2 regions of the Bacillus sp. FAU18 genome follow, and region 2 is predicted to be linked to the other one. Evidence: a T-box and tRNA genes for the amino acid it is inferred to sense, from the RefSeq annotation. Region 2 holds a T-box; the other holds one or more tRNA genes.
What was found. A T-box is a leader RNA that pairs with one kind of tRNA and senses whether it is charged. The one in region 2 lies ahead of thrS (threonine--tRNA ligase), so its partner is inferred to be a tRNA-Thr.
Positions count from the first base shown of each region.

Region 1 (16,000 bases), 770 kb from region 2:
ACGAAACGGTGCAAACAGATGGAAACGTGGAAGCTGATGGCGGAGGCGGAAAAAGAAGATCCTTTCTCACAGCTTTATCTTCAGGAGATAGATGGCTTTATTGAAGACGGGCTGCGCATCAAAGACCGGCTTTTGCAGTCGACCTATGTTCCATGGACTGAACAGCTGAAAAAAAGCCCTAACCTTTGCCACCAGGATTACGGAACCGGAAATACACTCTTAGGGGAAAATGAACAGATTTGGGTCATTGACTTAGATACCGTTTCATTTGATCTGCCTATTCGCGATTTGCGCAAAATGATTATTCCGCTTTTGGATACGACGGGCGTATGGGATGAAGAAACATTTCATGTCATGCTGAACGCATACGAATCCAGAGCCCCATTAACTGAAGAACAAAAACAAGTCATGTTTATTGATATGCTTTTTCCTTACGAGCTTTACGATGTCATTCGCGAAAAATACGTCCGCAAGTCTGCTTTACCGAAGGAAGAATTAGAATCAGCTTTTGAATATGAACGCATTAAAGCAAACGCATTGCAGCAGCTTATTTAAGACCATCATTTCCCCCGCATATCGGGGGTTTGATCTTTATAAGATAAAGGGTAAATAAATACATGCGGAGGTTGCAAATATGAAAAAGATTGTCGGCGCTTTAGCCGTTTTTGTGATTACATATGCGCTGTTTTCAGCCGCAGGCTACCTGTTTCCTGTGGACCAAGAATGGTACAATTCATTGAAAAAACCGGACTGGACACCAAGCGGAACTGCGATCGGCATCATTTGGGCCATCCTGTTTGCCCTGATCTCCCTTTCAGCAGCCATTGTATATGTTGCGTTTTCATTTAAAGGTGCGAAAAGCTTTTGGTTTACACTTTTGATAAATTACGTGCTCAATCAAGCATTCAGCTATTTCCAGTTTACGCAAAAAAATCTGCTGGCTGCATCGCTTGACTGCCTGCTTGTCGCCATCACAGCAATCGTATTACTGATCATTGCCAAAAAATACAGCAGAGCCGCAAGCTATCTTCTTTTGCCTTATTTTTTATGGAGTGCATTTGCGACGTTCTTATCCTTTACAATCAATTCAATGAATCTGTGAACAAAAAAAGCCGCTTATACAGCGGCTTTTTTCACATCATCGGCTTGATGCCCCAAATGTCCTTCGCATATTCCCGGATCGTGCGGTCGCTGGAGAAATATCCAGAATGAGCAATGTTTACAATCGAACGCTCAGACCATTTCCTTCGCTCTTGATAATCAGCTTGAATTCGCTCCTGCGCATCTGCATATGAGCTGAAATCCTTCAGCACAAAATACTCATCATTATGCGGAAGCAGCGAGTCAAAGATCGATTCAAATTCATCTGCTTCTCCTTCAAAAAAACCATTGATCAGCTGATCCGCTACCTGCCTGATTCTCCTGTCATGCTGATAATATTCCCTCGATCTATAGCCGCCGTTTTCCTGATACGATAGAACCTCATCCGCCTTTAAGCCGAACGTGTAAATACAGTCAGGGCCCACCCGCTCAAGGATCTCGATATTTGCGCCGTCATGCGTGCCGATCGTCAAAGCCCCGTTCATCATAAACTTCATATTCCCTGTACCAGACGCTTCCTTGCTTGCGGTTGAAATTTGCTCACTTACGTCTGATGCCGGAAAAATTCGCTCAGCCATAGAAACTCTATAATTTTCTAAAAAAACAACTTTGATCAGCTGTTTGACCGCCGGATCATAATTGACTTTTTCTGCGACAGAATGGATCAGCTTAATGATTTTCTTGGCATAATAATAGCTTGGTGAAGCCTTTGCCCCGAAAATAAAGGTTTGCGGGTAGATTGAAAACCCAGCGTCCTCCTTGAGGCGGTTATACAAATACATAATGTGAAGAACATTCAGCAGCTGCCGTTTATATGCATGGAGCCGTTTCACCTGTACATCAAATATGCTGTCAGGGTTCACAACCACCCCGGCCGTGCAAAAAATCAAATCGGCAAGCTCTTGTTTTTTCTTGCTTTTGTTGTTTTGAAACTGTTCAATAAATGCAGGATCAGAGGCGTACGGTTCTAAACGGATCAGTGATTCCGGCTGTTTGACCCATTCATCGCCGATCGCCTCTGTAATGATGGCAGACAAGCCTGGATTCGCTTTTAACAGCCAGCGCCTGTGGGCAATTCCATTCGTCTTATTGTTAAAACGATTCGGGAACAGCAAGTGAAAGTCGCGCATCTCCCTTTCCTTTAATATATCGGAATGAATTTTTGCAACGCCATTTACACTGTAGCTGCCTACTATGGCCAGATGAGCCATTTTGACAACACCATGCGCTGTAATCGCCATGTCCTCTATCCTTTTCCAGTCTCCCGGATACTTTTCCCAAACTGCACGGCAAAACCTCTCATTGATCTCTTCAATAATCATGTACATTCGCGGGAGCAGCGGCTTAAACAAATGAATCGGCCATTTCTCGAGCGCTTCTGACAATGTTGTATGATTTGTATAAGAAATCGTATGTACAGTGATATGCCAAGCTTCTTCCCAGCTCATGTTCTCTTCATCGAGCAAAATCCGCATCAGCTCGGGCACCGCAAGCGCAGGGTGAGTGTCATTAATATGAATGCTCACTTTTTTATGCAGGCCGGATAAGGATTTATGTGTTTTACGGTAATTGTTCACAATGCTTTTTAAGCTTGCGCATACTAAAAAATACTGCTGCTTCAACCGTAAAATTTTCCCCTCATCATGGGTGTCGTCGGGATATAAGAATTCAGAAACCGCTTCTGTTTCCCGCTTATAAGACAAAATATTACCGCCGTGATAATGCGCATAGGGCTCGGCGTTCCAAAGCCTTAACGTATTGACAGTGCCCGTTTCATAGCCGATGATCGGGATATCATAAGGAACAGCGGTAACGATTGTGGCTTGTTCGTGGCGAAAATGCAGGCGCCCGCTTTTTTCTGTCATATGGACTTCGCCCCAAAACGGCACGTCTACTGCTTGATCCGCATTCCTTACTTCCCATACGTTCCCGTTTTTCAGCCATTGCTCAGGCAGCTCCACCTGATGCCCGTCTACAATTTTTTGCTCAAACAAACCATGCTTATAGCGTATGCCCATCCCATGCCCAGGCAGGTTCAACGAAGCAAGAGAATCTAAAAAGCAAGCGGCCAAGCGGCCAAGCCCGCCGTTGCCGAGACCTGCATCGTTCTCTATCTGAAGGATTTCCTCTAAATTGATGCCGATTTCCTTTAAACCAGCTTCTACAACATCACGAACACCAAGATTCATTAAGTTTTGCTCAAGGAGCTGACCGAGCAGAAATTCGATTGATAAATAATATGTCTGCTTCCCGGAATTTGATCTGCTTTTTTCATTCGTTTCGATCCAATCAGCGCTGATATACTCTCTGACCATATTGCCCAACGTTTTATATTGATCCAGCTTGGCAGAATCTTTAAAGCTTTTTCCGCACGTCATTTCCAGACGCTTTAAAAATAAGTCTGCAAAGCGTTCTTTACTCGAGAACATCCCGTCCACTCCTTGTCACCTGCTCGAAAATACGCTGATACTCTTTAGCCGACTTCCTCCAGCTGTAATCTGCATTCATTGCGGTCTTCACGATGCTCTTCCATACATCCTGTTGGCGATAAAACGACAGCGCTCGTTCAATCGTAAATTTCAGATCATGCGCATTAAAGGCGGAAAACGTAAAGCCATTGCCCGTTCCCTCTTCCTCCTGATAGGCACGAACAGTGTCGTAAAGACCGCCCGTTTCCCTGACAATCGGAATGGCGCCATATTGAAGAGCAATGAGCTGCCCCAAACCGCACGGCTCAAATTTCGACGGCATCAAAAACATATCAGAGCCCGCATAAATTTGATGAGCTAGCGGCTCATCAAACCCGATATAAGCCCGGCACTTCTCATGAAAAGCAAATTCTGCATACCGGAAATAATCTTCAAATTCACGTTCTCCTGTGCCCAGCACAACCAGCTGTATGTCTTGCTCCTCAAGAAGTTCGTGCATAATTCTGCGGACAAGATCAAGCCCCTTTTGTTTAGTGAGCCTTGTCACCATACTGATCAGCGGAATATCGTTTTTCTCTGGAAGCCCCATCCGCCGCTGAAGCTTCGTTTTGTTTTCCAACTTGCATGCAAGATCCCCTGAATCGTATTGCGCCTCTATATAAGGATCGCTTTTCGGCTGATAGAACGTATCATCAATGCCATTTAATATGCCGGTTACATCATTTTCCCTATATTGCAAAACCTGTTCCAACTGCTCACCATAATACGGAGTCAATATTTCATTTCTGTAAGTGGGGCTCACAGTTGTCACATGATCAGCCGCAATGATGCCCGCCTTCATAAAATTAACAAATCCGTTGCATTCTAACCTTTCATAATGAAAATGATCCATCTCAAGACCCAGCAAGTCATGTGTGACATCAGGAGGGAATATGCCTTGAAACTGCAGGTTGTGGATCGTAAGCACGCTTTTCATCCGTTCATAAAAAGGATGTTTTCTGTACTCCTCTTTCAGCAAATAATTGACCATCGCTGTATGCCAATCGTGAGTATGAACAATATCGGCTGGAACATTCACAACTTTGGCAGCCTCCAGCACAGCTCTTGAAAAAAAGGCAAACCGCTCACCGTCATCATAATGCCCGTACAACGAATCCCTGTTGAAATAGTACTCATTGTCGATGAAGTAATAATTCACATCATCTTTGGCCATATGTTCAATTCCGCAATATTGCTGACGCCAGCCGACAGCTACCGTACACTCAGCCTTTTTTTTCATACGCTTTTTCCACGGTTCAGGTATTTGGCTGTACTTCGGCAGCATCACAGCTACTTCATTGCCTAATCGTGCAAGTGCCTTTGGCAGAGCACCTGCTACATCGGCAAGACCTCCTGATTTAACAAATGGGGTGCATTCTGACACAGCAAATAATATCTTCAAGAATTCATCAGCTCTCCTTGCACCAAACCTTTTCTTAATACAAGCGGCTGCTCAGCTGTTCCTGCAGCTTCCGTCGCCTTGCCGATTTTAACGTCCTTATCCGAAATGACCTGCTCAAGAAGACAATCCTCGCCAATCTGCGTTTTTTGCATAATAATACAGTTTTTCAGCTTCGTACCCTTTCCGACATGGACCGCCCTGAACAAAATGCAGTTTTCAACCTCTCCTTCAAGCACACAGCCGTTTGCCACCAAAGAGTTTTTGACAGTGCTGTGCTTTCCGTATTTCGTAGGCGGCTCATCCTTCACTTTTGTATAGATCGGCTGCTGCGGCAAAAACACCTGCTGCCAAAAACGAGGCTGAATGAGCTCCATACTGTGGGTATAATATTTTTCCACCGAATCAATGACAGCGGCATAACCTGAATATTCATATGGGCAAATGGTCAGGGCGGAAGATTCCTTTTCAACAGCCTCCTGAATGGTTTTATAGCCTTTTTCGCTATGTCCGTAGATCAGATCCTTTAAAAGCGTTGTTGACATGATATAGATTTGCAGCGACTGGCCGTCCTGAAATACCTCGGTGACGTCGCAGCCAACCTCCTGATGGCGTTTCAGCACATATTGAAATTGAATGTTGCATACGGTATGGCTGTTGGAGATAACAGCATATTGCTGCGTGCTTCTGTGGAAGTAATCTAGATGGTCCGAAAACTGGCGAAAGGACCCGAATTCATCGTATTCGTGATGAAGATGGGGAGACGGGAAAAAAAAGAGGCCGTCCTTTTTCCGGTGCAAATCCCATTCCTTACCCGCTCCAAGGTGATCCATGAGCGAACGGTAACGATACTTCGGAAAAATTGCAACACTCCTAATATCCGCATTCACCATGTTGGAAAGCATAAAATCAATCAGACGGTACCTGCCGGCAAAAGGGATCGCCCCGAGCGACCGCTGTGCTGTTAAATCCTGAAGAGAATGCTTATATGTGGTTTCATCTATAACACCTAACATTTGATTATTGAACACTGACTCTGCCCCCTCTTCAGTAATTAAATCAATTCTTTTTCTACAAATTCCTCTGAAACGAGCAGCACCTCTTCAATGTCTTTTTCGGAGCGAATCACTGCGCCATCCGGCAGCACCATCCCATTAGGAACGATGGCATTTTCAATGACTACATGCTCCCCAATCGTCACATCCGGCATTATGACGGATGATGTAACAGTCGTATGCTTACCGACAGTCACACCTTGAAAAAGAACGGAGTGAGACACATTTCCATATACAACACAACCTTCGTTCACAAGCGAGTCTTGAACCTGCGCATCAGATGAAATAAATTGCGGAGGCTGATTTGGATTGACGGAGTAAATTTTCCATTTGCGTTCAAACAGCTTCAGCTCCGAGTCCTCTTTTAACAAATCCATATTGGCTTCCCACAAGCTCTGCACCGTTCCGACATCCTTCCAATATCCCTTGAACGGATAAGCAGAAAGCTTCTTTTTCTCCTCCAAAAGCAGAGGAATAATGTCTTTGCCGAAGTCGTGGCTAGAATAAGGGTTTTGATCGTCCATCTCAAGATACTGTTTCAAAAGCGGCCAATTGAATATATAAATTCCCATTGAGGCAAGATTGCTCTTAGGGAATTTGGGCTTTTCATCAAAATGTGTGATCGTCCCATCTGGATTGGCCTTCATGATGCCGAACCGGCTTGCTTCCTCCCAGCCCACTTCGATGACAGAGATGGTCACATCTGCTTTCTTTTCAATGTGATAATCAAGCATTTTGCCGTAGTCCATTTTGTATATGTGATCTCCTGATAAAATCAGTACATACTCAGGATCATACTGATTCAAATAATTGAGATTTTCATAAATGGCGCTTGCCGTCCCTTTATACCATTTGACTTCTGATGACTCGGCATAAGGGGGTAAAACCGTCACGCCGCCATTATATCTATCCAGGTCCCATGCACTGCCGATCCCAATATAGGAATTCAGCTCAAGCGGCTGATATTGCGTTAAAATCCCGACTGTGTCTATGCCTGAATTAGAACAGTTGCTTAGGGTAAAATCAATAATCCTGTATTTTCCCCCGAAAGATACAGCCGGTTTGGCCATATTTTTTGTTAATCCGCTGAGACGGCTGCCCTTCCCGCCGGCAAGGAGCATGGCTACACATTGTTTTTTCATCTTTTTATCTCTCCTCTTTTTTTAACCGCCCGTAAAATCGAGATGCCGTAAGGGGGGATGGTCATCGTGATATAACACGGTTTATGATGAAGTGCTCCCTTTTTAGCCGATAACGGCTTTTTGTTGATTTGCCCTGAGCCTCCATATGTTTCACTGTCACTGTTAAGCACTTCAATGTATTGAGTAAAAAAAGGAACTCCAACATCATATTGATGATAGACCACGGGTGTAAAATTACAAATGATGACAAGCGCCTCACCGTGCTTTTTGCCATAACGAATAAAAGAAAAGATTGATTGTTCGTCATTATGGACATCAATCCATTCAAACGATTGTGCACGATGGTCATGCTCATAAAGGATTTTGCTTTTTTGGTAAAAGCGGAGAAGATCTTGCGTAAAAACGCTGGCTTTCTGATGCATGGGGAAGGAGTCCAAAAACCAATCAAGCTGTTCTGTATCTTTCCATTCATCAAATTGGGCAAACTCTGATCCCATAAAGATCAATTTCTTTCCGGGATGCACTGTCATATAGCCCAGCAAAAGCCGATACTGGGCAAATTTCTGCCAGTAGTCGCCAGGCATTTTATTAAGAAGTGATTTTTTTCCGTATACGACTTCATCATGAGAAAACGGCAATACAAAATGCTCACTAAACGCATATAGTAATGAAAAAGAGATAAGCTGATGACAATGCCGCCTTTCTTCGGGCGGCGTCTCCATGTATTTCAGTACGTCATTCATCCATCCCATATTCCATTTATAATGAAAACCAAGCCCCCCTTCCTCAACGGCACCTGTCACTTGAGGCCATTCTGTAGAATCTTCCGCAATCATCATCACATGGGGATATGCCTCTCTCATGGTTTGATTGAGTTTTTTTAAAAAATCAACAGCATATGGATTCGTGTGGCGTTCATCCTGATTTGGCCAATACAAGATATTAGCCACTGCATCAACCCTAAATCCATCTATATGATAGAATTCCGCCCAGTACAACGCATTCGAAATTAAAAAACTATGAACTTCCGGTTTTCCCAGGTCAAAGTTTGCCGTGCCCCATAACCAGTTCTCCCGATCACGTTCTTCTTTGTATTCATAAAGCGGTTCTCCATCAAACATATAGAGTCCATGTGCATCTTTACAAAAATGTCCGGGGACCCAATCCAAAATGACTCCGATATTTTGTTGATGACATTCATCAACAAACTTCATCAGATCATGCGGTGTGCCAAACCTGCTTGTCGGGCTGTAATACCCCGTTCCTTGGTACCCCCATGAACGATCATATGGATGCTCATACACCGGAAGCAGTTCAATATGGGTAAACCCATGCTCCTTGATATAAGGGATAAGCGTCTGACTTAATTCTTTATAGGAATAATGCCTGCCATCAGAATGCTTCTTCCAAGACCCAAGATGCAGTTCATAAATGAAAACAGGTTTTTCATACAGCATCTTAGCCTTCTGTTTTTTTTGCCATTTTTGATCTTGCCAGCTATACCCTTCCAAATTGTAAGTAAGTGACGCTGTGTTTGGTCTGACTTCTGAATAAATAGCGTATGGATCTGCCTTCAGCCTGATCTCACCGTTATTCGTCACGATTTCATATTTATATCGTTCCTTTTCTCCTATACCTGGAATAAATAACGTCCAAATGCCATTATCATTCACTCTGTGCATCACATGCTCTTCTCCAGACCAGCTGTTAAAATCTCCAGCCACTCGTACTTCCGACGCATGAGGCGCCCACACACAGAATTCATATCCGCTTTTGCCATTCAGCTCACGGTAATGCGAGCCAAACAGCTGATAGCTTTTAAACAGACTGCCTTCGTGAAAAAGATAAACATCATGTGCTGTCGGGCTGGCAGCGGCCATGTAATCATCCTTTCTGACATCATAGTTTTCATTTATAGTATTTATTCGAAGAAATAAAAAAAAGCCCTTTCCTGAAAGCGCTTATACTTATAGACAATTAACTTCATTTTCTGAAGAAAAACGAAATATATGGAGATTTTTGTAGTCTGTTTTTAAAATAAAGAACAAAATCTAAGACATATCATGATTTAGAAAACAAAAAAACCTTGCAGGATATGCAAGGCTTCTGGATGACCCGTACGGGATTCGAACCCGTGTTACCGCCGTGAAAGGGCGGTGTCTTAACCGCTTGACCAACGGGCCGATAATTATTATATCTGTAATCATATGGCGGAGAAGGAGGGATTTGAACCCTCGCGCCGCTTACACGACCTACACCCTTAGCAGGGGCGCCTCTTCAGCCACTTGAGTACTTCTCCATTTGGCTCCACAGGCAGGATTCGAACCTGCGACCGATCGGTTAACAGCCGATAGCTCTACCACTGAGCTACTGTGGAATACAAAAGTCATGGTGGGCCTGAATGGACTCGAACCATCGACCTCACGCTTATCAGGCGTGCGCTCTAACCAGCTGAGCTACAGGCCCATGACGATATAGAAATGGAGCGGGTGATGGGAATCGAACCCACGACATCAGCTTGGAAGGCTGAGGTTTTACCACTAAACTACACCCGCAATTTTTATTTGGGGCGATTGATGGGAATCGAACCCACGAATGCCAGAGCCACAATCTGGTGCGTTAACCACTTCGCCACAACCGCCAAAATATAATGATAAATGGTGGCTCGGGACGGAATCGAACCGCCGACACACGGATTTTCAGTCCGTTGCTCTACCAACTGAGCTACCGAGCCTAAGTATTTAAATGGCGGTCCGGACGGGACTCGAACCCGCGACCTCCTGCGTGACAGGCAGGCATTCTAACCAACTGAACTACCGGACCATTTTAAAATTTGGTTGCGGGGGCAGGATTTGAACCTGCGACCTTCGGGTTATGAGCCCGACGAGCTACCGAACTGCTCCACCCCGCGATGATTAGGAATATGTATGGCGGAGGAAGAGGGATTCGAACCCCCGCGGGCTTTGACACCCCTGTCGGTTTTCAAGACCGATCCCTTCAGCCAGACTTGGGTATTCCTCCGTATAGTGGTGGACCTTGTAGGACTCGAACCTACGACCGGACGGTTATGAGCCGTCTGCTCTAACCAACTGAGCTAAAGGTCCATTGGTAGCGGCGGAGGGGATCGAACCCCCGACCTCACGGGTATGAACCGTACGCTCTAGCCAGCTGAGCTACACCGCCAAATATTTTTTGAAACCAAGTGGAGCCTAGCGGGATCGAACCGCTGACCTCCTGCGTGCAAAGCAGGCGCTCTCCCAGCTGAGCTAAGGCCCCAAGAATGGTCGGGAAGACAGGATTCGAACCTGCGACCCCATGGTCCCAAACCATGTGCTCTACCAAGCTGAGCTACTTCCCGATTTCATATAGATCATGGCGCGCCCGAGAGGAGTCGAACCCCTAACCTTTTGATCCGTAGTCAAACGCTCTATCCAATTGAGCTACGGGCGCAAAACTTAATGCCGAGGGCCGGACTTGAACCGGCACGGTAGTCACCTACCGCAGGATTTTAAGTCCTGTGTGTCTGCCAATTCCACCACCCCGGCGTGGATGGTATAGTTGGAGCGGAAGACGGGATTCGAACCCGCGACCCCCACCTTGGCAAGGTGGTGTTCTACCACTGAACTACTTCCGCAGAAATGGTGCGGATGAAGGGACTTGAACCCCCACGTCTGTAAAGACACTAGAGCCTGATTCTAGCGCGTCTGCCAATTCCGCCACATCCGCAACATGTAAATGGTGAGCCATGAAGGACTCGAACCTTCGACCCTCTGATTAAAAGTCAGATGCTCTACCAACTGAGCTAATGGCTCTTCTTACAAGAGACTTGAATATTATATCATATAAAAGTGGTGCCGGCAAGAGGACTTGAACCCCCAACCTACTGATTACAAGTCAGTTGCTCTACCAATTGAGCTACACCGGCATATATGTAAAACCGATATGTATAATGAAAAATGGTGGAGGATGACGGGCTCGAACCGCCGACCCTCTGCTTGTAAGGCAGATGCTCTCCCAGCTGAGCTAATCCTCCATAATTGCACTAACGTGCAATTGCTTGGCGGCGTCCTACTCTCACAGGGGGAAACCCCCGACTACCATCGGCGCTGAAGAGCTTAACTTCCGTGTTCGGTATGGGAACGGGTGTGACCTCTTCGCTATCGCCACCAAACAAATTGAGAGTGTTCTCTCAAAACTAGATAACAGATGTGACATCATTCAAAAGTATGGTTAAGTCCTCGATCGATTAGTATCTGTCAGCTCCATGTGTCGCCACACTTCCACCTCAGACCTATCAACCTGATCATCTTTCAGGGATCTTACTTCCTTGCGGAATGGGAAATCTCATCTTGAGGGGGGCTTCATGCTTAGATGCTTTCAGCACTTATCCCGTCCGCACATAGCTACCCAGCGATGCCCTTGGCAGAACAACTGGTACACCAGCGGTGCGTCCATCCCGGTCCTCTCGTACTAAGGACAGCTCCTCTCAAATTTCCTGCGCCCGCGACGGATAGGGACCGAACTGTCTCACGACGTTCTGAACCCAGCTCGCGTACCGCTTTAATGGGCGAACAGCCCAACCCTTGGGACCGACTACAGCCCCAGGATGCGATGAGCCGACATCGAGGTGCCAAACCTCCCCGTCGATGTGGACTCTTGGGGGAGATAAGCCTGTTATCCCCGGGGTAGCTTTTATCCGTTGAGCGATGGCCCTTCCATGCGGAACCACCGGATCACTAAGCCCGACTTTCGTCCCTGCTCGACTTGTAGGTCTCGCAGTCAAGCTCCCTTGTGCCTTTACACTCTGCGAATGATTTCCAACCATTCTGAGGGAACCTTTGGGCGCCTCCGTTACCTTTTAGGAGGCGACCGCCCCAGTCAAACTGCCCACCTGACACTGTCTCCCCGCCCGATAAGGGCGGCGGGTTAGAAGGTCAATACAGCCAGGGTAGTATCCCACCGATGCCTCCACCGAAGCTGGCGCTCCGGTTTCCAAGGCTCCTACCTATCCTGTACAAGCTGTACCAACATTCAATATCAGGCTGCAGTAAAGCTCCACGGGGTCTTTCCGTCCTGTCGCGGGTAACCTGCATCTTCACAGGTACTATAATTTCACCGAGTCTCTCGTTGAGACAGTGCCCAGATCGTTGCGCCTTTCGTGCGGGTCGGAACTTACCCGACAAGGAATTTCGCTACCTTAGGACCGTTATAGTTACGGCCGCCGTTTACTGGGGCTTCAATTCGCACCTTCGCTTACGCTAAGCGCTCCTCTTAACCTTCCAGCACCGGGCAGGCGTCAGCCCCTATACTTCGCCTTACGGCTTCGCAGAGACCTGTGTTTTTGCTAAACAGTCGCCTGGGCCTATTCACTGCGGCTCTCTCGGGCTTGCACCCTAACAGAGCACCCCTTCTCCCGAAGTTACGGGGTCATTTTGCCGAGTTCCTTAACGAGAGTTCTCTCGATCACCTTAGGATTCTCTCCTCGCCTACCTGTGTCGGTTTGCGGTACGGGCACCTCTCACCTCGCTAGAGGCTTTTCTTGGCAGTGTGGAATCAGGAACTTCGCTACTATATTTCGCTCGCCATCACAGCTCAGCCTTATGGGAAACGGATTTGCCTATTTCCCAGCCTAACTGCTTGGACGCGGATATCCAATACCGCGCTTACCCTATCCTCCTGCGTCCCCCCATTGCTCAAATGGTGAGGAGGTGGTACAGGAATATCAACCTGTTGTCCATCGCCTACGCCTTTCGGCCTCGGCTTAGGTCCCGACTAACCCTGAGCGGACGAGCCTTCCTCAGGAAACCTTAGGCATTCGGTGGAGGGGATTCTCACCCCTCTTTCGCTACTCATACCGGCATTCTCACTTCTAAGCGCTCCACCAGTCCTTCCGGTCTGGCTTCACAGCCCTTAGAACGCTCTCCTACCACTGTTCGAAGAACAGTCCGCAGCTTCGGTGATACGTTTAGCCCCGGTACATTTTCGGCGCAGAGTCACTCGACCAGTGAGCTATTACGCACTCTTTAAATGGTGGCTGCTTCTAAGCCAACATCCTGGTTGTCTAAGCAACTCCACATCCTTTTCCACTTAACGTATACTTTGGGACCTTAGCTGGCGGTCTGGGCTGTTTCCCTTTCGACTACGGATCTTATCACTCGCAGTCTGACTCCCAAGGATAAGTCATTGGCATTCGGAGTTTGACTGAATTCGGTAACCCGGTAGGGGCCCCTAGTCCAATCAGTGCTCTACCTCCAAGACTCTTACCTTGAGGCTAGCCCTAAAGCTATTTCGGAGAGAACCAGCTATCTCCAGGTTCGATTGGCATTTCACCCCTACCCACACCTCATCCCCGCACTTTTCAACGTGCGTGGGTTCGGGCCTCCATTCAGTGTTACCTGAACTTCACCCTGGACATGGGTAGATCACCTGGTTTCGGGTCTACGACCACGTACTCATGCGCCCTATTCAGACTCGCTTTCGCTGCGGCTCCGCATCTTCTGCTTAACCTTGCACGGGATCGTAACTCGCCGGTTCATTCTACAAAAGGCACGCCATCACCCGTTAACGGGCTCTGACTACTTGTAGGCACACGGTTTCAGGATCTCTTTCACTCCCCTTCCGGGGTGCTTTTCACCTTTCCCTCACGGTACTGGTTCACTATCGGTCACTAGGGAGTATTTAGCCTTGGGAGATGGTCCTCCCGGATTCCGACGGAATTTCACGTGTTCCGCCGTACTCAGGATCCACTCAGGAGAGAACGAAGTTTTGACTACAGGGCTGTTACCTCCTATGGCGGGCCTTTCCAGACCTCTTCATCTACCTCGTTCTTTTGTAACTCCGTACAGAGTGTCCTACAACCCCAAGAGGCAAGCCTCTTGGTTTGGGCTGATCCCGTTTCGCTCGCCGCTACTCAGGGAATCGCATTTGCTTTCTCTTCCTCCGGGTACTTAGATGTTTCAGTTCCCCGGGTCTGCCTTCTCATATCCTATGAATTCAGATATGGATACCACTCCATTACGAGTGGTGGGTTTCCCCATTCGGAAATCTCCGGATCAAAGCTTGCTTACAGCTCCCCGAAGCATATCGGTGTTCGTCCCGTCCTTCATCGGCTCCTAGTGCCAAGGCATCCACCGTGCGCCCTTTCTAACTTAACCGTTAAAAAGAATCACTATGTGATATCTTGTGTTACTAATTGAATGTGATGTCTACTGTTATCTAGTTTTCAAAGAACACGTTTCGAAGGAATGATCCTTCAAAACTAAACAAGACAGGGAACGTTCTGTTTATAAGACCCAAGGTCTTATATTCCGTATAATATCCTTAGAAAGGAGGTGATCCAGCCGCACCTTCCGATACGGCTACCTTGTTACGACTTCACCCCAATCATCTGTCCCACCTTCGGCGGCTGGCTCCTAAAAGGTTACCTCACCGACTTCGGGTGTTACAAACTCTCGTGGTGTGACGGGCGGTGTGTACAAGGCCCGGGAACGTATTCACCGCGGCATGCTGATCCGCGATTACTAGCGATTCCAGCTTCACGCAGTCGAGTTGCAGACTGCGATCCGAACTGAGAACAGATTTGTGGGATTGGCTTAACCTCGCGGTTTCGCTGCCCTTTGTTCTGTCCATTGTAGCACGTGTGTAGCCCAGGTCATAAGGGGCATGATGATTTGACGTCATCCCCACCTTCCTCCGGTTTGTCACCGGCAGTCACCTTAGAGTGCCCAACTGAATGCTGGCAACTAAGATCAAGGGTTGCGCTCGTTGCGGGACTTAACCCAACATCTCACGACACGAGCTGACGACAACCATGCACCACCTGTCACTCTGCCCCCGAAGGGGACGTCCTATCTCTAGGATTGCCAGAGGATGTCAAGACCTGGTAAGGTTCTTCGCGTTGCTTCGAATTAAACCACATGCTCCACCGCTTGTGCGGGCCCCCGTCAATTCCTTTGAGTTTCAGTCTTGCGACCGTACTCCCCAGGCGGAGTGCTTAATGCGTTAGCTGCAGCACTAAGGGGCGGAAACCCCCTAACACTTAGCACTCATCGTTTACGGCGTGGACTACCAGGGTATCTAATCCTGTTCGCTCCCCACGCTTTCGCTCCTCAGCGTCAGTTACAGACCAGAGAGTCGCCTTCGCCACTGGTGTTCCTCCACATCTCTACGCATTTCACCGCTACACGTGGAATTCCACTCTCCTCTTCTGCACTCAAGTTCCCCAGTTTCCAATGACCCTCCCCGGTTGAGCCGGGGGCTTTCACATCAGACTTAAGAAACCGCCTGCGAGCCCTTTACGCCCAATAATTCCGGACAACGCTTGCCACCTACGTATTACCGCGGCTGCTGGCACGTAGTTAGCCGTGGCTTTCTGGTTAGGTACCGTCAAGGTACCGCCCTATTTGAACGGTACTTGTTCTTCCCTAACAACAGAGCTTTACGATCCGAAAACCTTCATCACTCACGCGGCGTTGCTCCGTCAGACTTTCGTCCATTGCGGAAGATTCCCTACTGCTGCCTCCCGTAGGAGTCTGGGCCGTGTCTCAGTCCCAGTGTGGCCGATCACCCTCTCAGGTCGGCTACGCATCGTCGCCTTGGTGAGCCGTTACCTCACCAACTAGCTAATGCGCCGCGGGTCCATCTGTAAGTGGTAGCCGAAGCCACCTTTTATGTTTGAACCATGCGGTTCAAACAAGCATCCGGTATTAGCCCCGGTTTCCCGGAGTTATCCCAGTCTTACAGGCAGGTTACCCACGTGTTACTCACCCGTCCGCCGCTAACATCAGGGAGCAAGCTCCCATCTGTCCGCTCGACTTGCATGTATTAGGCACGCCG
Region 1 covers NZ_JBVYHZ010000004.1:974,535-990,534, forward strand. Annotated here, with positions in the region: gene cotI (spore coat kinase CotI) at 1-555, shown strand, start outside; gene AC0OMU_RS16050 (TspO/MBR family protein) at 635-1,102, shown strand; gene glgP (glycogen phosphorylase GlgP) at 1,134-3,530, opposite strand; gene glgA (glycogen synthase GlgA) at 3,517-4,971, opposite strand; gene glgD (glucose-1-phosphate adenylyltransferase subunit GlgD) at 4,968-5,999, opposite strand; gene AC0OMU_RS16070 (glucose-1-phosphate adenylyltransferase) at 6,023-7,165, opposite strand; gene glgB (1,4-alpha-glucan branching enzyme) at 7,162-9,045, opposite strand; tRNA gene AC0OMU_RS16080 (tRNA-Glu) at 9,277-9,348, opposite strand; tRNA gene AC0OMU_RS16085 (tRNA-Ser) at 9,374-9,464, opposite strand; tRNA gene AC0OMU_RS16090 (tRNA-Asn) at 9,468-9,542, opposite strand; tRNA gene AC0OMU_RS16095 (tRNA-Ile) at 9,555-9,631, opposite strand; tRNA gene AC0OMU_RS16100 (tRNA-Gly) at 9,647-9,720, opposite strand; tRNA gene AC0OMU_RS16105 (tRNA-His) at 9,731-9,806, opposite strand; tRNA gene AC0OMU_RS16110 (tRNA-Phe) at 9,824-9,899, opposite strand; tRNA gene AC0OMU_RS16115 (tRNA-Asp) at 9,912-9,988, opposite strand; tRNA gene AC0OMU_RS16120 (tRNA-Met) at 10,000-10,076, opposite strand; tRNA gene AC0OMU_RS16125 (tRNA-Ser) at 10,094-10,186, opposite strand; tRNA gene AC0OMU_RS16130 (tRNA-Ile) at 10,193-10,269, opposite strand; tRNA gene AC0OMU_RS16135 (tRNA-Met) at 10,272-10,348, opposite strand; tRNA gene AC0OMU_RS16140 (tRNA-Ala) at 10,369-10,441, opposite strand; tRNA gene AC0OMU_RS16145 (tRNA-Pro) at 10,447-10,523, opposite strand; tRNA gene AC0OMU_RS16150 (tRNA-Arg) at 10,539-10,615, opposite strand; tRNA gene AC0OMU_RS16155 (tRNA-Leu) at 10,625-10,710, opposite strand; tRNA gene AC0OMU_RS16160 (tRNA-Gly) at 10,725-10,799, opposite strand; tRNA gene AC0OMU_RS16165 (tRNA-Leu) at 10,805-10,891, opposite strand; tRNA gene AC0OMU_RS16170 (tRNA-Lys) at 10,902-10,977, opposite strand; tRNA gene AC0OMU_RS16175 (tRNA-Thr) at 11,015-11,090, opposite strand; tRNA gene AC0OMU_RS16180 (tRNA-Val) at 11,123-11,198, opposite strand; rRNA gene rrf (5S ribosomal RNA) at 11,221-11,336, opposite strand; rRNA gene AC0OMU_RS16190 (23S ribosomal RNA) at 11,392-14,319, opposite strand; rRNA gene AC0OMU_RS16195 (16S ribosomal RNA) at 14,490-16,000, opposite strand, start outside.
Region 1: it encodes a tRNA-Thr, which carries the amino acid that the T-box ahead of thrS (threonine--tRNA ligase) is inferred to sense. The anticodon was not compared.

Region 2 (16,000 bases):
GGAACGAATTGACTTTTTTACGGCGCTTTGCGAAAAGGAACTGGGCTGGAAGATGGAAAAGCCAAAAGGAACCTTTTACGTATGGGCTGAAATTCCGAATACGTTTGAGACATCTCACCAATTTTCCGATTACTTGCTGGAGCATGCCCATGTCGTAGTCACACCGGGCGAAATTTTTGGAAGCAACGGAAAAAGACATGTCAGAATATCAATGGTGTCGAAGCAGGAGGATCTGAGGGAATTTGTCATGCGGATTCAAAAGCTGAACCTGCCGTTCGGGTCATTACAAGAAACATCCCGCTAAAAAGCGGGATGTTTTTTATATGCTTTTCATGCTGCCGCCATCAGCGGAAATTTGCTGTCCCGTGATGTAGGAGGCTTCCTCAGAGGCAAGAAACGCAGCGAGCGCTGCGGTTTCTTCGGCTGATCCGACCCGTTTCATCGGAATCCCGGAAGCAATCTGTTCCTCTGCTTCCTGTTTGGATATGCTGTTCTTTTTCATCACATTTTCCACAAATTGATGATAACGGTCTGTAGCGATAAAACCAGGATTCAGACAGTTGACAGTAATGTTGTGAGGAGCAAGCTGGATGGAAATATTTTTACTGGCGTTAATTAAAGCGGCATTCATCATACTGTTTGTGAACATGTTGGCGCCGGGTTCCTTCCACAGATTTCCGACAATGTTGATGATTCTGCCAAACTCGTTTTGTTTCATCAGTGAGGAAGCACGCTTGATTGCGTCAATATAGGCAACGGTCTTTTGAGTGAACGTGGCCGTCATATCGTCTATATTGCAGTTATCAAATGTATCAGGCGCGCCGCCCGGGATATTATTAATCAGAACATCAAGCCGTCCGCATTGAGATTCGATTTCCTGAAAAATGCCCGCTCTCGTATGCCGGTCAGACATATCTCCCGCAAGGACAATGACGCTCGCCTCAGGATGCTTGGCCAAAATGTCTTCTTTGACAGATTCAATATTATCCAAATTTCGCGAATTAATGACGAGGGAAAAATGCTGGTCTGCTAATTTCAGAGCGATTGCTTTCCCGATCCCTTGACTGGCTCCCATAACAAATGCGGTTCGTTTTGACAAATAACTGCACCCCTTTGAAAAAATTGGATTATTATCTACATCGTAAGAAAAAACGAAGAAAATAGCAAATTTTATTTAAATTCTGATAAAGGGGATTTGAAAAACTCCCGCCGGATAGGGCGGGAGGGGATATTATACATATAGGAATTGAGGAAGTGTATCAAGCGAAAGGTGATTGCCGACAAAGAATGAACCAAATTCGCCATAGCGAGCGCTGACTTCGTCAAAACGCATTTCATACACTAACTTCTTGAATTGAAGGACATCATCGCTGAATAATGTAACGCCCCACTCGTAATCGTCAAAGCCGACAGAGCCGGTGATGATCTGTTTGACTTTGCCCGCATAGCTGCGGCCGATTAAACCGTGGCTTCTCATCAAGTTTCTGCGTTCTTCCATTGAAAGCATGTACCAGTTGTCATTGCCGGATCTTCTTTTATCCATTGGATAGAAGCATACATATTTTGATTCGGGCAGTTCAGGGTAAAGGCGAGCGCGCACATGCGGATTTTCATAAGGATCGCCGTCACCGCTTGCCAAGTAGTTGCTCAGCTCTACCACTGAAACGTAGGAGTATGCCGGAATGGTGAACTCAGCAAGTCTTGATTTGTTGAATTCAAGCTCAATTTGATTTAATTCTTCCATTGTAGGACGAAGGATCATCAGCATAAAATCAGCTTTTTGGCCGACGATGCTGTAAAGAGTTTGCGATCCTTTTCCTTCTTTTTGGGCTACGCCCCATTTTTCAAGCAACCCGGTGAATTCATGTATGATAGATTGGCGCTCATCACTGGACAGCAGCTTCCAGGAAGTCCAATCCATTGTGCGGAAATCATGAAGCGCATACCAGCCGTCAAGCGTTTTTGCCGCTTCATTTGTCATTTGCTGTTCACTCATTTATCTTCACTCCCATTATCTTTTCATGATTGCCTTCACTATACCATAGTTTATCCGATTCTACTGTGGAGAAACCTTGAACATCCCTTCCGTATAACTCCATCAAAATAGAAGAACCTATAAGGGTAGATTGAGTCACTTAAATTAGTTAGAAAAATAAGATTTTTTTATGAAAGCGCTATAATGAAAGTTGGCTGTTTGAATTTGATTGGAAGAAGAGTATGCTAGTAAAAGAAAGCGTTTTTGTAACTTTTTGAGGAGGTTTTATTGTGGCAGATTTATTTTCAACAGTGCAAGAAAAAGTAGCTGGAAAAGACGTTAAAATTGTATTTCCTGAAGGCTTAGACGAGCGTATTTTAGAAGCGGTCAGCAAGCTTGCAGGAAACAAAGTGCTGAATCCGATTGTGATCGGCAATGAAAATGAGATCCAAGCAAAAGCAAAAGAATTGAACCTTACGCTGGATGGCGTTAAGATTTATGATCCTCATACATATGAAGGCATGGAAGACCTTGTACAAGCATTCGTAGAACGCCGTAAAGGCAAAGCGACAGAAGAACAGGCTCGTAAAGCGTTATTAGACGAGAACTACTTCGGTACAATGCTGGTGTATAAAGGCCTTGCAGACGGACTCGTAAGCGGAGCTGCTCACTCGACAGCTGACACTGTCCGCCCGGCTCTTCAAATCATCAAAACAAAAGAAGGCGTGAAAAAGACTTCAGGCGTGTTCATCATGGCTCGCGGGGAAGAGCAATACGTATTCGCAGATTGCGCGATCAACATTGCGCCTGACAGCCAAGACCTTGCCGAGATTGCGATCGAAAGTGCCAATACGGCAAAAATGTTCGACATTGAGCCTCGCGTGGCAATGCTCAGCTTCTCTACAAAAGGCTCAGCAAAATCTGATGAAACAGAAAAAGTAGCGGATGCAGTGAAAATCGCGAAGGAAAAAGCGCCTGAACTGACACTTGACGGCGAATTCCAATTTGATGCTGCATTTGTTCCATCTGTAGCTGAGAAAAAAGCGCCGGATTCCGAGATCAAAGGGGACGCTAACGTATTCATATTCCCAAGCCTTGAAGCAGGAAACATCGGCTATAAAATCGCTCAGCGTTTGGGCAACTTTGAAGCGGTAGGACCAATCCTGCAAGGTTTAAATATGCCTGTAAACGACCTTTCAAGAGGATGTAACGCTGAAGATGTTTACAATCTCGCATTAATTACAGCGGCGCAAGCACTGTAATAAAAATGAAGACGATGGCAGCTCTCGACCGAGGGCTGCCTTTTTTGCGCTTCCGTATAGCCTTCTTTACCAAGACGGATGATATGAGTACAATAAAGAAAACTAATCATAACCATATATTTCATTAATGACAGGGGTGGGGTTTTTGTATTACGACGTGCTGAAAACGTTTATAGCGGTGGTAGAAGAAAAAAACTTCACAAAAGCGGCAGAAAAGCTGATGATCTCCCAGCCCAGCGTCAGTCTGCATATCAAAAATCTTGAGAAAGAATTTCAAACGGCTCTTCTGAACAGGTCGCCAAAACACTTTACGACAACGCCGACAGGAGACATTTTATATCAAAGAGCAAAGCAAATGGTGTTTCTCTACGAACAAGCCAAGGCTGAAATCTATGCGCATCATCACTATGTGAAGGGCGAATTGAAAATAGCTGCAAGCTTTACAATCGGTGAGTATATTCTTCCGCCGCTATTGGCCCAGCTGCAAAAGCTGTATCCAGAGCTGAACCTCGATGTCATGATTGGCAATACAGAGGAGGTCAGCGAGCGTGTGCGTATGCTTCAGGCTGATATCGGGCTGATTGAAGGACATACAAACGAGAATGAGCTGGAAATTGAACCGTTCATGGAGGATGAAATGTGCATTGCCGCTCCAAATCAGCATCCGCTCGCCGGGCGGAAAGAGATTTCGATCAGCGATTTGCAGAACGAAGCGTGGGTGACAAGAGAGAAAGGCTCAGGGACGAGAGAATATCTCGATCATGTACTCAGTTCAAATGGACTTCGGCCGAAATCAATGTTCACCATCAGCAGCAATCAAGGTGTAAAGGAAGCGGTGATCAACGGCATGGGACTTTCGGTTCTATCCAGAAGCGTGCTGCATAAGGATTTGATCCACCGCGAAATTTCAATTCTTCATATTAAAGATTTCTCGTTAAAGCGCAAGCTGTCTTACATTCATTCTCCTCTCATGGAGAATACAAAAAATAAAGAAATTTTTATTACGATGCTGAAAAGCAATTATCAATCACAGCTGCTGAAATGATATAATAGTTTTCGTTCAATAAGCCTAACATGAAAGGGTTTTACATAGATGGCAAACCAACCGATTGATTTACTGATGCAGCCGAAATGGAGAGTCATTGACCAATCCAGCCTCGGCCCTTTATTTGATGCGAAGCAATCCTTCGCAATGGATGATACGCTGTGCATGTCCGTCGGAAAAGGCGTGTCGCCGGCGACAGCGCGCTCATGGGTGCACCACGATACAATTGTCCTTGGAATACAGGATACACGCCTCCCGTTTTTGCAGGATGGCATCTCCTTGCTGGAGAGTGAAGGATACCGTGTGATCGTACGCAATTCCGGCGGTCTTGCCGTCGTATTGGATGACGGTGTTTTAAATATCTCTCTCATATTCGAGGACGAAAAGAAAGGCATCGATATAGACAAAGGATATGAAGCGATGGTTGAGCTGATGAGGCGAATGCTGAGACCGTACAACGCAAAGATCGAAGCCTATGAAATTGAAGGGTCTTATTGTCCCGGCAGCTATGACCTCAGTATAAATGGCAAAAAGTTCGCCGGCATCTCTCAGAGACGCGTTCGCGGCGGAGTCGCTGTTCAAATTTATCTCTGTGCGGATAAAAGCGGCAGTGAAAGGGCCGACTTGATCAGACGATTCTATCAAGCGGCGCTGAAAGACAAACAAAACGATAAAAAAGGCGTCTATCCGGAAATACGTCCGGAAACGATGGCGTCCTTAAGTGAGCTTCTGCAAAAAGACATCTCCGTACAAGACTTAATGTTCGCTTTATTGACGGAATTAAAAGTGTTAAGCACCCATCTTTATTCAGCTGGACTGTCCATTGATGAGGAAATGGAATTTGAGAAAAACCTCGTGCGGATGGCTGAGCGGAATGCAAAGGTATTTGGGTGAACGTTCTTCGCATGCCGGCTGTATATGCCGGCATGCATTTTTTATTTCAAGCGGCATTTACCCCAATAATCTTATTTTCAGATAAATCCTTCTTACATAAAGATAACCACGACAAAAAGAAAAACGATAAAATGACATCAGCATCCATATTAAAGGGGAGAGGCAGATGAAGGGGAATATTTACAGCCTTTTTGTATTGATTGCGGCTTTTTTCTGGGGGACCACGGGAACCGTTCAGGCGTTGGCTCCAGAAAGCGCCACACCGCTGGCATTTGGAGCGTTCAGGTTATTAATAGGAGGAAGCGCCATGCTGCTTGCGGTTTGGATCAGCCGGGAGCTTCACGTGAAAAATTGGTCATGGCCGCTCGTATTTTTAGCCGCTGTTTGTATGGCGTGTTACCAGCCGCTGTTTTTCACAGCTGTTAAAGAAACGGGAATTGCGGTGGGAACTGTGATTGCCATCGGCAGTGCGCCTATCATTGCCGGGACCCTCGAGTGGGCCGTATTGAAGAAACGCCCGCGAAACTCCTGGTGGATTGCGACTGTGCTGGCTTTAGCGGGTTGCTGGCTTCTGTTTTCCGACAGTTCCAATGTTCGGATTGATGTGGCTGGTGTTCTTATGGCGCTTGGAGCTGGTGCTTCTTTTGCGGGCTATACGCTCATCAGTAAAGCGATGATGATAACCCAGCCTCCGCGAGCGACCTCCGCTGTTGTCTTTATGATCAGCGCCATCTTGCTGACGCCGCTACTATGGCAGTCAGATATCTCGTGGATATTGACCCCTAGAGGACTGGGAACAAGCCTTTACATCGGGTTAATTGCAACATGCTCCGCATACTTTTTGTTTGCGAAAGGGCTTACAGGGGTTCCGGCTTCGGCGGCGGTCACGCTGTCTTTAGCTGAACCGCTGACGGCTTCATTGCTTGGCGTGTTTTTCATAGGGGAAATGCTTTCGCCTTCCTCGTGGCTGGGCATTGCGCTTATGATGCTGGGTCTTTTGGTCATTTCTGCTGCGCCTCGGAAACAAAAAACGGCCGAGGCAGCTCACATGTCTTAATAGATTCACATAAGCTTGGCCTCATTTTACAAGAATAGCTGATCCGGCTGCAAAATGAGGGAATTCTCTTTTCTCAATAGAAAAGGGAATTTTGCACATGGCGAAAATCCCAAAACAGCTGCCCGTTTTGGGATTTTTCTATGTCATTCCGCTAATTTTTCTAAATTGCCGTTCCGGTCCATTTTGAAGGACGGAGAGGCATGTTCATCTTCTTCAAATAAAACTAGCTTTCTGGCTCTGTTCATAATTTTCACCAAGGTTTCATAATCTTCTTGGATCGTTTTTTGGTCTTTTTCAAGCTTTTGAACTTCTGCCTCAAGCTGCTCTGTTTTGTTTTGCAATTCCTGATTTTCTTTCTTTAAACGCTCGTTTTCCATTTTTAATGCTGATGATTGCTCGTTATTGCCTTCGTAATTCTGAAGGAAGCGGATCACATCATTCATCGTCATCTCAGGCGCAGCTGCAGGCGTTTGAGGAGACAATAAGTGTGATAGACTAGCTAACTCTTCCTTAAAGCTCTCATCAACAAAAGGCATATGTTCGCCAGACATTAAAGGTTGCTCATTTTCGACAGATGGTGTTTCCGTTTTAACCGGCTCTTCTGCAGCGGTTTCTTGAGTGATTTCAGGATCAACGGCAGGAGGCTGATATAATAATCTTTTTTTCGCAGGCTGCCCGTTTCCGAGCGCTCTCATCCGCTGCTTTCGTTGTTTCTTCGCAAGCTGAAGCGCTTTTTCATATTGATGGCGGACCACTGCGTTCCATCTGAATCCGCAGGCTGCGGATGTCCGGTTTAATTTATCGCCGACTTCTTCAAAGGCGTTCAGCTGAGTGCTGCCCTCCCTCACATGCCGAAGCACTGTTTCGGCTAAAAGCAGATCGTTTTCCTCTGACCAAGCGTCTTGTCGCTGTTTTGTCATTTATCTCAACTCCCATTTTTCTTTTCATGGTATTAGAATGTCCAGGTTGGAAAATATTTATACAAATTGGCTGAAAGAATAGGAGATACGAAGGATGGAGCGGCTTGCAGGAACAGTCGAATCCTTGTAAAATGAAGAGTGATGTGATTTTTTTTTAAAACGATTTTAGGTTATTCACATAGATGAACATAGAAATGAAGGGAAGCGTACGTCATGGCTAATGAATTTCGAGTGTGTGATGATTGCCAAGCCACTAATATCAAAACATTGCTGCCGCGTTTGAAAGAAGTGGACCCGGACGCAAAGGTTGAGGTAGGATGCCAATCTTATTGCGGGCCCGGACGGAAAAAATCATTTGCTTTTGTGAACAATCGCCCGCTGTCAGCTCCGACAGAGGATGAGCTGATTGACAAAGTAAAAAAGAAAATAAAAAAGTAAACATATTTTTTCTTAGCCTCGGCCCTCAGGTCAGGCTTTTTTGCTTCACAAGATGTGTTTTTCATGAAGATGGAACAAATCGCCGGGCAAATTCAAGGATGTTTTCAAAGAATAGAGTCGATATAATAGAAACACGGCTAAAAAAAGAGGTAATGACGATGGCGTATCCAAATGGAAAATTATCAGAAGAAAAAGTGTTTAAAGATCCGGTGCACCGCTATGTTCATGTTCGGGACAAGCTGATATGGGATTTAATCGGAACCCGTGAATTTCAGCGTCTCCGCAGAATTAAGCAGCTCGGCACGACCTATTTGACGTTCCATGGGGCTGAGCACAGCCGGTTCAACCATTCTCTCGGTGTCTATGAAATTGTCAGAAGAATGGTTGATGACGTCTTTAAAGGCCGCCCTGAATGGGATGACAGTGAGCGCGAACTCTGTTTGGCCGCGGCGCTGCTTCATGACCTCGGGCACGGGCCGTTCTCGCATTCATTTGAAAAGGTCTTTCACCTTGACCACGAGGATTTTACAAGAGATATCATTTTGGGAGACACGGAGGTTAATCAGGTGCTCAGAAAGGTGAGCCCGGGTTTCCCTCAGGATGTTGCAGAAGTCATTGCCAAAACATATAAAAACAAGCAAGTGGTCAGCCTGATTTCGAGTCAGATTGACGCAGACCGCATGGATTACCTCCAGCGCGACGCATATTATACGGGCGTCAGCTACGGCCATTTTGATATGGAGCGGATTCTTCGGGTGATGCGGCCGCGCGAGGATCAGATCGTCATTAAAGAAAGCGGAATGCACGCTGTCGAAGACTATATCATGAGCCGTTACCAAATGTACTGGCAGGTCTACTTCCATCCTGTGACTAGAAGTGCAGAGGTTATTTTAACGAAGATTCTTCACAGGGCGAAGCAGCTGCACGATGAAGGCTATGTCTTCACTCACGCTCCGGTTCATTTCTATTCTATTTTTGAAGGGAAATTGACACTGGAGGATTATGTAAAGCTGGATGAATCTATTATTTTGTATTACTTCCAGGCCTGGGAGGAGGAAGAAGACGCGATTTTATCCGACTTGTGCCGCAGATTCATTAACCGCCAGCTGTTCCAATACGTTGAATTCAATCCGAATGAAGAAATGTCGGCTTATTTTGAGCTGACCTCATTGTTCAAAGAGGCGGGAATCGATCCGAGCTATTATTTGGTCGTTGATTCTTCATCAGATCTGCCATACGATTTTTACCGACCGGGAGAGGAAGAGGAGCGTCTGCCGATCCATCTCTTGACGCAAAACGGCCAAATTAAAGAGCTGTCCAGGCAGTCGGCTATTGTGGAATCCATCTCAGGTAAACGGCGGACGGACCACAAGCTTTACTATCCAAAGGACTTGATTTGTGACGGCTCTAAACATCCGGAAGCGAAAATGAAAATCCGGCAGCTGCTGGGACTGACATAGAAATTGGAAAGAAGGAAAAAGGAGATGTCGGGAATTTGTTGAAAGAACATGCAAAACTGATGAAGGTGTTCTCGGATTCTGGAGAAATCATCGGGCGAAAGAAGCTGCAGAAAATGATTTATATCGCCAAGAAAATGCAGTTTCCTTTCTATGAGAAATATGATTTTCACTTTTACGGACCATATTCAGAGGAACTGACGCTCCAGATTGAAGAGCTGTGCAACCTTGGATTTCTGCATGAGGTGAAGGAAAAAAAGGGCGGCTACTTTCAATACCGGTATTCGCTGACTGAGACAGGCTCCGCATTTTTAGACCATGCTGATCTGGACATGCCGGATATGAAAGGCTATATTGACAGTGTAAACAGCCGTTCATCACGGTTTTTAGAGCTTGTTTCCACGATCCTTTACTTTGACGGGCTTGAGGATGAGGAAAAGAAAGAAAAAGTCTTTACCATCAAAAGCAAGCAAAAATATACAAATGAAGAATATGACGAAGCGCTTCAATACATAGAGGAACTGAAGCAGATTTGTTAACCATACCAAGCAAAAGAAATGATCCGTTTCTTTTGCTTTTTTTATTGACAAAATCTGCTAAGAGATTCATTATGGATAATAGTTATCCATAATGAATCAGGAGTGAATAGGATGAAAATGAAATCAGGAATGGAGCAGGCGGTTTCTGTGCTGCTGTTACTGTCACGGCTGCCGGTACAGGCTTCTTTGACGTCAGAGGCTATAAGCCAGCGATTGCGTGTGTCTCCGTCTTACTTGAAGAAGCTGATGAGAACATTAGTTCAAGCCGGTTTGGCAGAATCCTTACCAGGGACGAAGGGCGGTTTTACCCTGACGAAGCCTTTGGCGGACATTACGCTTTATGATGTTTATCAAGCGGTTGAAGGCAGAGGTTCGATGTATCAGGGGAAAGGCCTGCTGCAATCTGTATTTGAGGGAGAAAGTCACTGTGTGCTGGAGACAGTCATGGGGGAAATCGAGGATAAATGGGCCAATCTCATGAGAGAAGAATCCTTGCAGCATGTCATGGACAGAGTCGGGGAATTGTATGATCTTGAAAAAATAGATGATTGGGTAATCAAGCAAGTGAAAGGGCAATTGTAATGAAAAATAGCGGATCTTTACACAAAACAGATTCATCTACAGGAATATCTGTACTGATCGTGCTCGCACTTGGTTTCCTCATGGCAACTCTTGATGTGACCGTTGTGAATGTGGCGATGGCGGATATGAAAAACACTCTTTCAATGTCACTTTCAGGTGTAACATGGGTTGTGGACGGGTACATTCTTACTTTTGCGTCGCTTCTGCTGGCGGGCGGAGCCTTGGCTGACCGTTTCGGCTCGAAGACGATCTATATCTTAGGTCTAGCCGTTTTTGTTCTGGCCTCCTGTGTATGCGCTGCATCTATAAATGGGCAGATGCTGATTGCCGGACGTCTCATACAGGGAATTGGAGCAGCTTTGTTTATGCCAAGCTCACTCAGCCTTTTGGCTGCCTCTTATCCTGATGAGCGGGTGCGGGCGAGAATGTTTGGGCTGTGGGCCGCGCTTGTTTCCGCCGCTTCAGGCCTTGGGCCCTTTATCGGGGGAGTGCTGGTACAGTTGGCGGGCTGGCAGAGTATTTTTCTGATCAATGTGCCAATAGGGGCTGCTGCGCTCATTTCAGCTTACCGAATCCTCAGCCGCGTTCCGGGAAAAAGCAGCCGCGTGAACATCGTTGGGCATCTGCTTGGCATGATGGCTCTCGGGTTTCTTTCCTATGCTTTGATACAGGGGCCTTCAGTGGGCTGGCGCTCGCCAGTGATTCTTGTAGCATTTACTGCAGCGATTTTGGCATTTGTGCTGTTTTTGCTGCGGGAAATTTCTGCAAAAGCACCCATCCTGCCGGCGTCCTTATACAAAAGCGGCCGCTTCTCAGCTGCCCAATTTATCGGGTTTTTGCTGAATTTCGCCCTTTTTGGCGGCATGTTTATGCTCAGCCTTTTTTTGCAGGAAGCAGGAGGCGCAAGTTCCTTTATGGCTGGAGTGGAGCTGCTGCCGATGATGGCGGTCTTCGTGATCGGCAATCTGCTGTTTGCCCGTCTGGCGAATCGGTTTGAAGCCGGGCAGCTTATGTTTGTATCAATGGCGGTCAGCTGTATCATTGCATTGCTGTTGTTTGTGCTGATTTCTCCGGATTTTCCTTATTGGCAGCTGGCGGTATTGATGTCTGTTATGAACCTCTGTACCGGTATTACAGTTCCTGCCATGACAACTGTGATCATGCAGGCTGCCGGGCAAAGACATGCGAATATCGCCGGTGCGGCGTTAAATACAAACCGGCAAATCGGAGCCTTGGTCGGCGTAGCGATAACCGGGGTGATTATTCATCTGTCCGCCACTTGGTATGCCGGTGCCGGGTTTACGTTTTTGATGATGGGAGCGGCATACAGCCTCGCTGCATTGCTTGTATGGCTGTTTCTGGTTGCCCATAACGGAACTGTTGCGTCAGAAAAAAATGTAAATCACTGATTGCGCTTTGTGGGAATATATAGTAAGATATAAAAAATTATTGAAACAACAGGCACTGATAAGGACACGAGATGCTTTTTACGGTTTCCAGAGAGGGAAGGACAGCTGAGATCTTCCTAACGCAGGGAAAGCAGCTTACCGCCTTTGAGCCGTATCGGGGAAAACAAGTATCTGATACCGTCATGCTGCGTTACAGCATCTTCAAGCCGATCACCATGTGTAATTGATCGGGAATTTGGGTGGAACCACGGATGATCAACACATTCGTCCCTTTTAGAGGGATGGGTGTGTTTTTTTATATGAACTACATAAATGCGTTGAAAAGGACACGAATGATAGTTACGGTTTTCAGAGAGGGAAGGAAAGGTGAGAGCTTCCCAGCTTAGGAATATCATTTACCGCCTTGGAGCAGCATTGGGGAACTGAAGTATCCAATGCCGTCTATGCTGCGTTACAGCACCGAGCCGACAATATAGTATTTGTCGGGAACTTGGGTGGAACCACGGGTTAATCACACACTCGTCCCTATCTGTGGGACGGGTGTGTTTTTTTATGAATTGAATACATGCGATGAAAAGGACACGAATGATAGTTACGGTTTTCAGAGAGGGAAGGAAAGGTGAGAGCTTCCCAGCTTAGGAATATCATTTACCGCCTTGGAGCAGCATTGGGGAACTGAAGTATCCAATGCCGTCTATGCTGCGTTACAGCACCGAGCCGACAACATAGTATTTGTCGGGAACTTGGGTGGAACCACGGGTTAATCACACACTCGTCCCTATCTGCGGGACGGGTGTGTTTTTTTATATACAACAATGAATAAGGAGTGTTCTAAAATGAGTAAACATGTACACATTCAGCTTCCGGACGGACAGATCCAGGAATATCCGAAAGGCATCACAATCAAAGAAGCGGCTGGTTCTATCAGTTCCAGTCTGCAAAAGAAAGCGGCCGCAGGTCAGGTCAACGGCAAGCTTGTTGATCTCAGTTTCAAGCTGGAGGAAGATGCTGAGCTTTCGATTGTCACACTCGATTCACAAGAAGGCTTGCAGGTGCTTCGCCACACAACAGCGCACGTGCTGGCCCAAGCAGTAAAACGGCTGTACGGCGAAGTGTCATTGGGGGTAGGGCCTGTGATTTTAGACGGCTTCTACTATGACATGAAGCTGGGGAAAAGCTTGGCATCAGGAGACTTAGAGGCCATCGAAAAAGAAATGAAAAACATAATAAATGAAAACCTTGAAATCAAACGTATGGAGGTTTCTTACGAAGAGGCTGAAGAGCTGTTTGCACAAAAAGACGAGCGGCTCAAGCTTGAGATTTTAAAGGATATTCCGCGTGGGGAGGATATCACACTGTACCAGCAAGGGGAATTCGTTGACCTGTGCCGCGGGCCGCACCTCCCTTCTACAGGAATGATCAAGGCGTTCAAACTGACAAGAGTATCAGGCGCTTATTGGCGCGGAGACAGCAAAAATGAAGTCCTGCAGCGGGTGTACGGGGTTGCGTTTCAAAAGAAAAAAGATTTGGATGCGCACCTGCATATGCTGGAAGAAGCGGCAAAACGAGACCATCGCAAGCTCGGCAAACAGTTAGGGCTGTTTATGTTTTCTGAAGAAGCGCCGGGGATGCCGTTTTATTTGCCGAAAGGGCAGATTGTCCGCAATGAGCTGGAGCGCTTCTCGCGTGAGCTGCAAACAAATGCCGGCTACGATGAGGTGCGTACGCCGTTTATGATGAATCAGCGGTTATGGGAGCAGTCAGGCCATTGGGACCATTATCGCGACAATATGTACTTTTCAGAAGTGGATGATACAAGGTTCGCAATGAAGCCGATGAATTGTCCCGGCCATATGCTCATTTTTAAAAACAGCCTGTATTCTTATCGGGATCTGCCGATTCGCATGGCGGAATTCGGACAGGTGCACCGCCATGAATACAGCGGCGCTTTAAACGGAATGCTTCGCGTTCGGACGTTCTGTCAGGATGACGCCCATATTTTCGTTCGGGAGGATCAGATTGAGAGTGAGATCAAAGAAGCGATTCGGCTGATTGATGAGGTATATCGGACATTTGGTTTCGAGTATTCAGTTGAGCTTTCGACTCGCCCGGAGGATTCATTAGGCGATGACAGCCTTTGGGAAGCGTCGGAATGTGCCTTAGCACGCGTCCTTGAGGAGCTTGGCCTCTCTTATGAGATCAATGAAGGTGATGGGGCGTTTTACGGGCCGAAAATTGATTTCCACATAAAAGATGCCCTGAAACGGAGCCACCAATGCGCGACAATTCAGCTTGATTTTCAAATGCCGGAAAAATTTGATTTAACATATATCAACGAACTCAATGAGAAGGTTCGTCCCGTTGTCATCCACAGAGCGGTTTTCGGCTCAATCGACCGTTTCTTCGGCATTTTGATCGAGCATTACGGCGGGGCTTTTCCAGTCTGGCTCGCACCGCTCCAGGTTCAAATCATACCGGTTTCGCACGTTCACTTAGACTATTGCAGAAAAGTGCAGGCGGAGCTGAAGCAGGTGGGGATAAGAGCCGGCATTGATGAGCGCAATGAGAAGCTGGGCTATAAAATCAGAGAATCGCAGGTGCAGAAAATCCCGTACGTGCTGGTGCTTGGAGATCATGAGGAGCAGGAGGATGCGGTAAACGTCCGCCGATTCGGACATCAGCAGAATGAACATGTTCCTTTTCAGACATTCAAAGATAAGCTTGTGAAACAGGTGGAAAATCGAGGCATGTAGGATAAAAGCTGTGAATTCACATTTTGCTTTTTTGACTTTCCCTATTCGGAATCAGTAAAATAATAAGTAAATCATATCGTTCGTATGTTATGAATGCATCTCGAAATGGGGAAATTGACATGGACCATGACAAACTGGAAGCAAATTTGCTGGATCACGCACTTACAAAATATTTGAAAAGCACGAAGCAATTAGATGAAGCCACCGTTCCGAAACACGTGAATAATGTAAGAGGGTTTATTCTGCGGATCATATACAGACATGGGAGCTGCACCATAAAGGATATTTTGAAGGAGGTCACACTGTCTCCCTCTGCCACGACCACAGCTCTGAATCATTTAGAGCAGGAAGGGTTTATTGAGAGATCCAGAAATAACAATGACCGCCGCACTGTATGGATTACGCTTTCTGAATCGGGCCGGGGAGCGGCTGAACAAATGATCGAAAACCGCCAGCAGCTGATTGACGGCATGTTTGAACGTTTAACAGCCGAAGAGAAAGAGACGTTCTTGGCGATTATTGCGAAGCTGGCTCAATAGGGATAATAAAAGCCGGTGCGCGAAGCGCCGGCTTTATAGAGATTATTCCATATCGCTCAGGCGTTTGCCTGCGACGGCATAATGGTCTTTTCTCATTTCTTCTATAAAGACAACAATTTTTTCTTCAGAAGCACCGGTTGTTTCCTTTACGGCTTCTGTTACTTTCTCGACAAGATTGCGTTTTTGCTCGTCTGTACGGCCTTCGAGCATTTTGACAGTTACGTATGGCATGGGTGCTGAATCCTCCTTTATCTCGTTTCCTCTCTTTAGAAAAAGAGGCTTCTTATAGTATACTGAATAAAGTAAATTCTTGCATTTTGAGAAAGAGGGATATCTCACTTGGACCGTTTCTTATATTATCCGTTATCTTTAATGCCATACCTCGTCATCACGCTAATTGTGTCGTTTACGATGCACGAGCTTGCCCACGCTTATGTCGCATACAAATTCGGTGACGATACGGCGAAAAAACAAGGAAGACTGACGCTGAATCCCATTAAACACCTTGATCCGTTCGGAACCATTTTGATTTTGGTGGCCGGCTTCGGGTGGGCGCGCCCCATTCCCGTGAATCGCCGCTTCTTTAAGAAACCCCGGCTTGCCGGTGTGCTCGTATCTATAGCCGGGCCCGTCAGTAACCTGATTCTTGCGTTTATTGGTTTCTTTTTGTTAGTGTTGATGCATGCGTACGGAATGGAAATGCTTGCGGCGTTCAGCACGGGGCTGGATCAGTTTTTTTCTATTTGGATACAGCTGAATCTTGTCTTGTTTTTATTTAATCTGCTGCCGCTTCCTCCGCTCGATGGCTATCGAATTATAGAAGATCTCGTTCCGCCGGGCGTGCGTGCCAAAATGACGCAGGCGGAGAGCTACGGCTTTATCGTATTTTTGGTGCTGTTTGTGACACCGCTCGGATCTTACGTGCTGTGGCCGATGCTCAATGCAGGAAGAGATTCGATTTTAAAGCTGTTTTCAGCGATATTTCAACCGCTTTTGTAGGAGGTAGAACTTCATGGAAGAAAAAAAAGAAAAAATCAATCGGGTTTAATATTATCAAAAGTGATCCGACAGACGGACACGGTGGTTTTGGCGTAGGGGCACTCAGCCTTGATAACATTTCTCCCGTATTC
Region 2 covers NZ_JBVYHZ010000004.1:1,742,295-1,758,294, reverse strand. Annotated here, with positions in the region: gene bacF (transaminase BacF) at 1-304, shown strand, start outside; gene bacG (NADPH-dependent reductase BacG) at 320-1,099, opposite strand; gene hemQ (hydrogen peroxide-dependent heme synthase) at 1,232-1,996, opposite strand; gene pta (phosphate acetyltransferase) at 2,266-3,237, shown strand; gene cysL (cysJI operon transcriptional regulator CysL) at 3,383-4,282, shown strand; gene ywfL (octanoyl-[GcvH]:protein N-octanoyltransferase) at 4,331-5,176, shown strand; gene AC0OMU_RS20095 (carboxylate/amino acid/amine transporter) at 5,343-6,233, shown strand; gene rsfA (prespore-specific transcription regulator RsfA) at 6,377-7,153, opposite strand; gene AC0OMU_RS20085 (YuzB family protein) at 7,367-7,591, shown strand; gene AC0OMU_RS20080 (HD domain-containing protein) at 7,750-9,051, shown strand; gene AC0OMU_RS20075 (YwgA family protein) at 9,087-9,587, shown strand; gene AC0OMU_RS20070 (Rrf2 family transcriptional regulator) at 9,699-10,169, shown strand; gene AC0OMU_RS20065 (MFS transporter) at 10,169-11,578, shown strand; T-box leader at 11,625-11,853, shown strand; T-box leader at 11,887-12,108, shown strand; T-box leader at 12,140-12,361, shown strand; gene thrS (threonine--tRNA ligase) at 12,415-14,331, shown strand; gene AC0OMU_RS20055 (MarR family transcriptional regulator) at 14,451-14,870, shown strand; gene AC0OMU_RS20050 (2-hydroxymuconate tautomerase) at 14,913-15,101, opposite strand; gene AC0OMU_RS20045 (site-2 protease family protein) at 15,210-15,869, shown strand; gene AC0OMU_RS20040 (YwhD family protein) at 15,851-16,000, shown strand, end outside.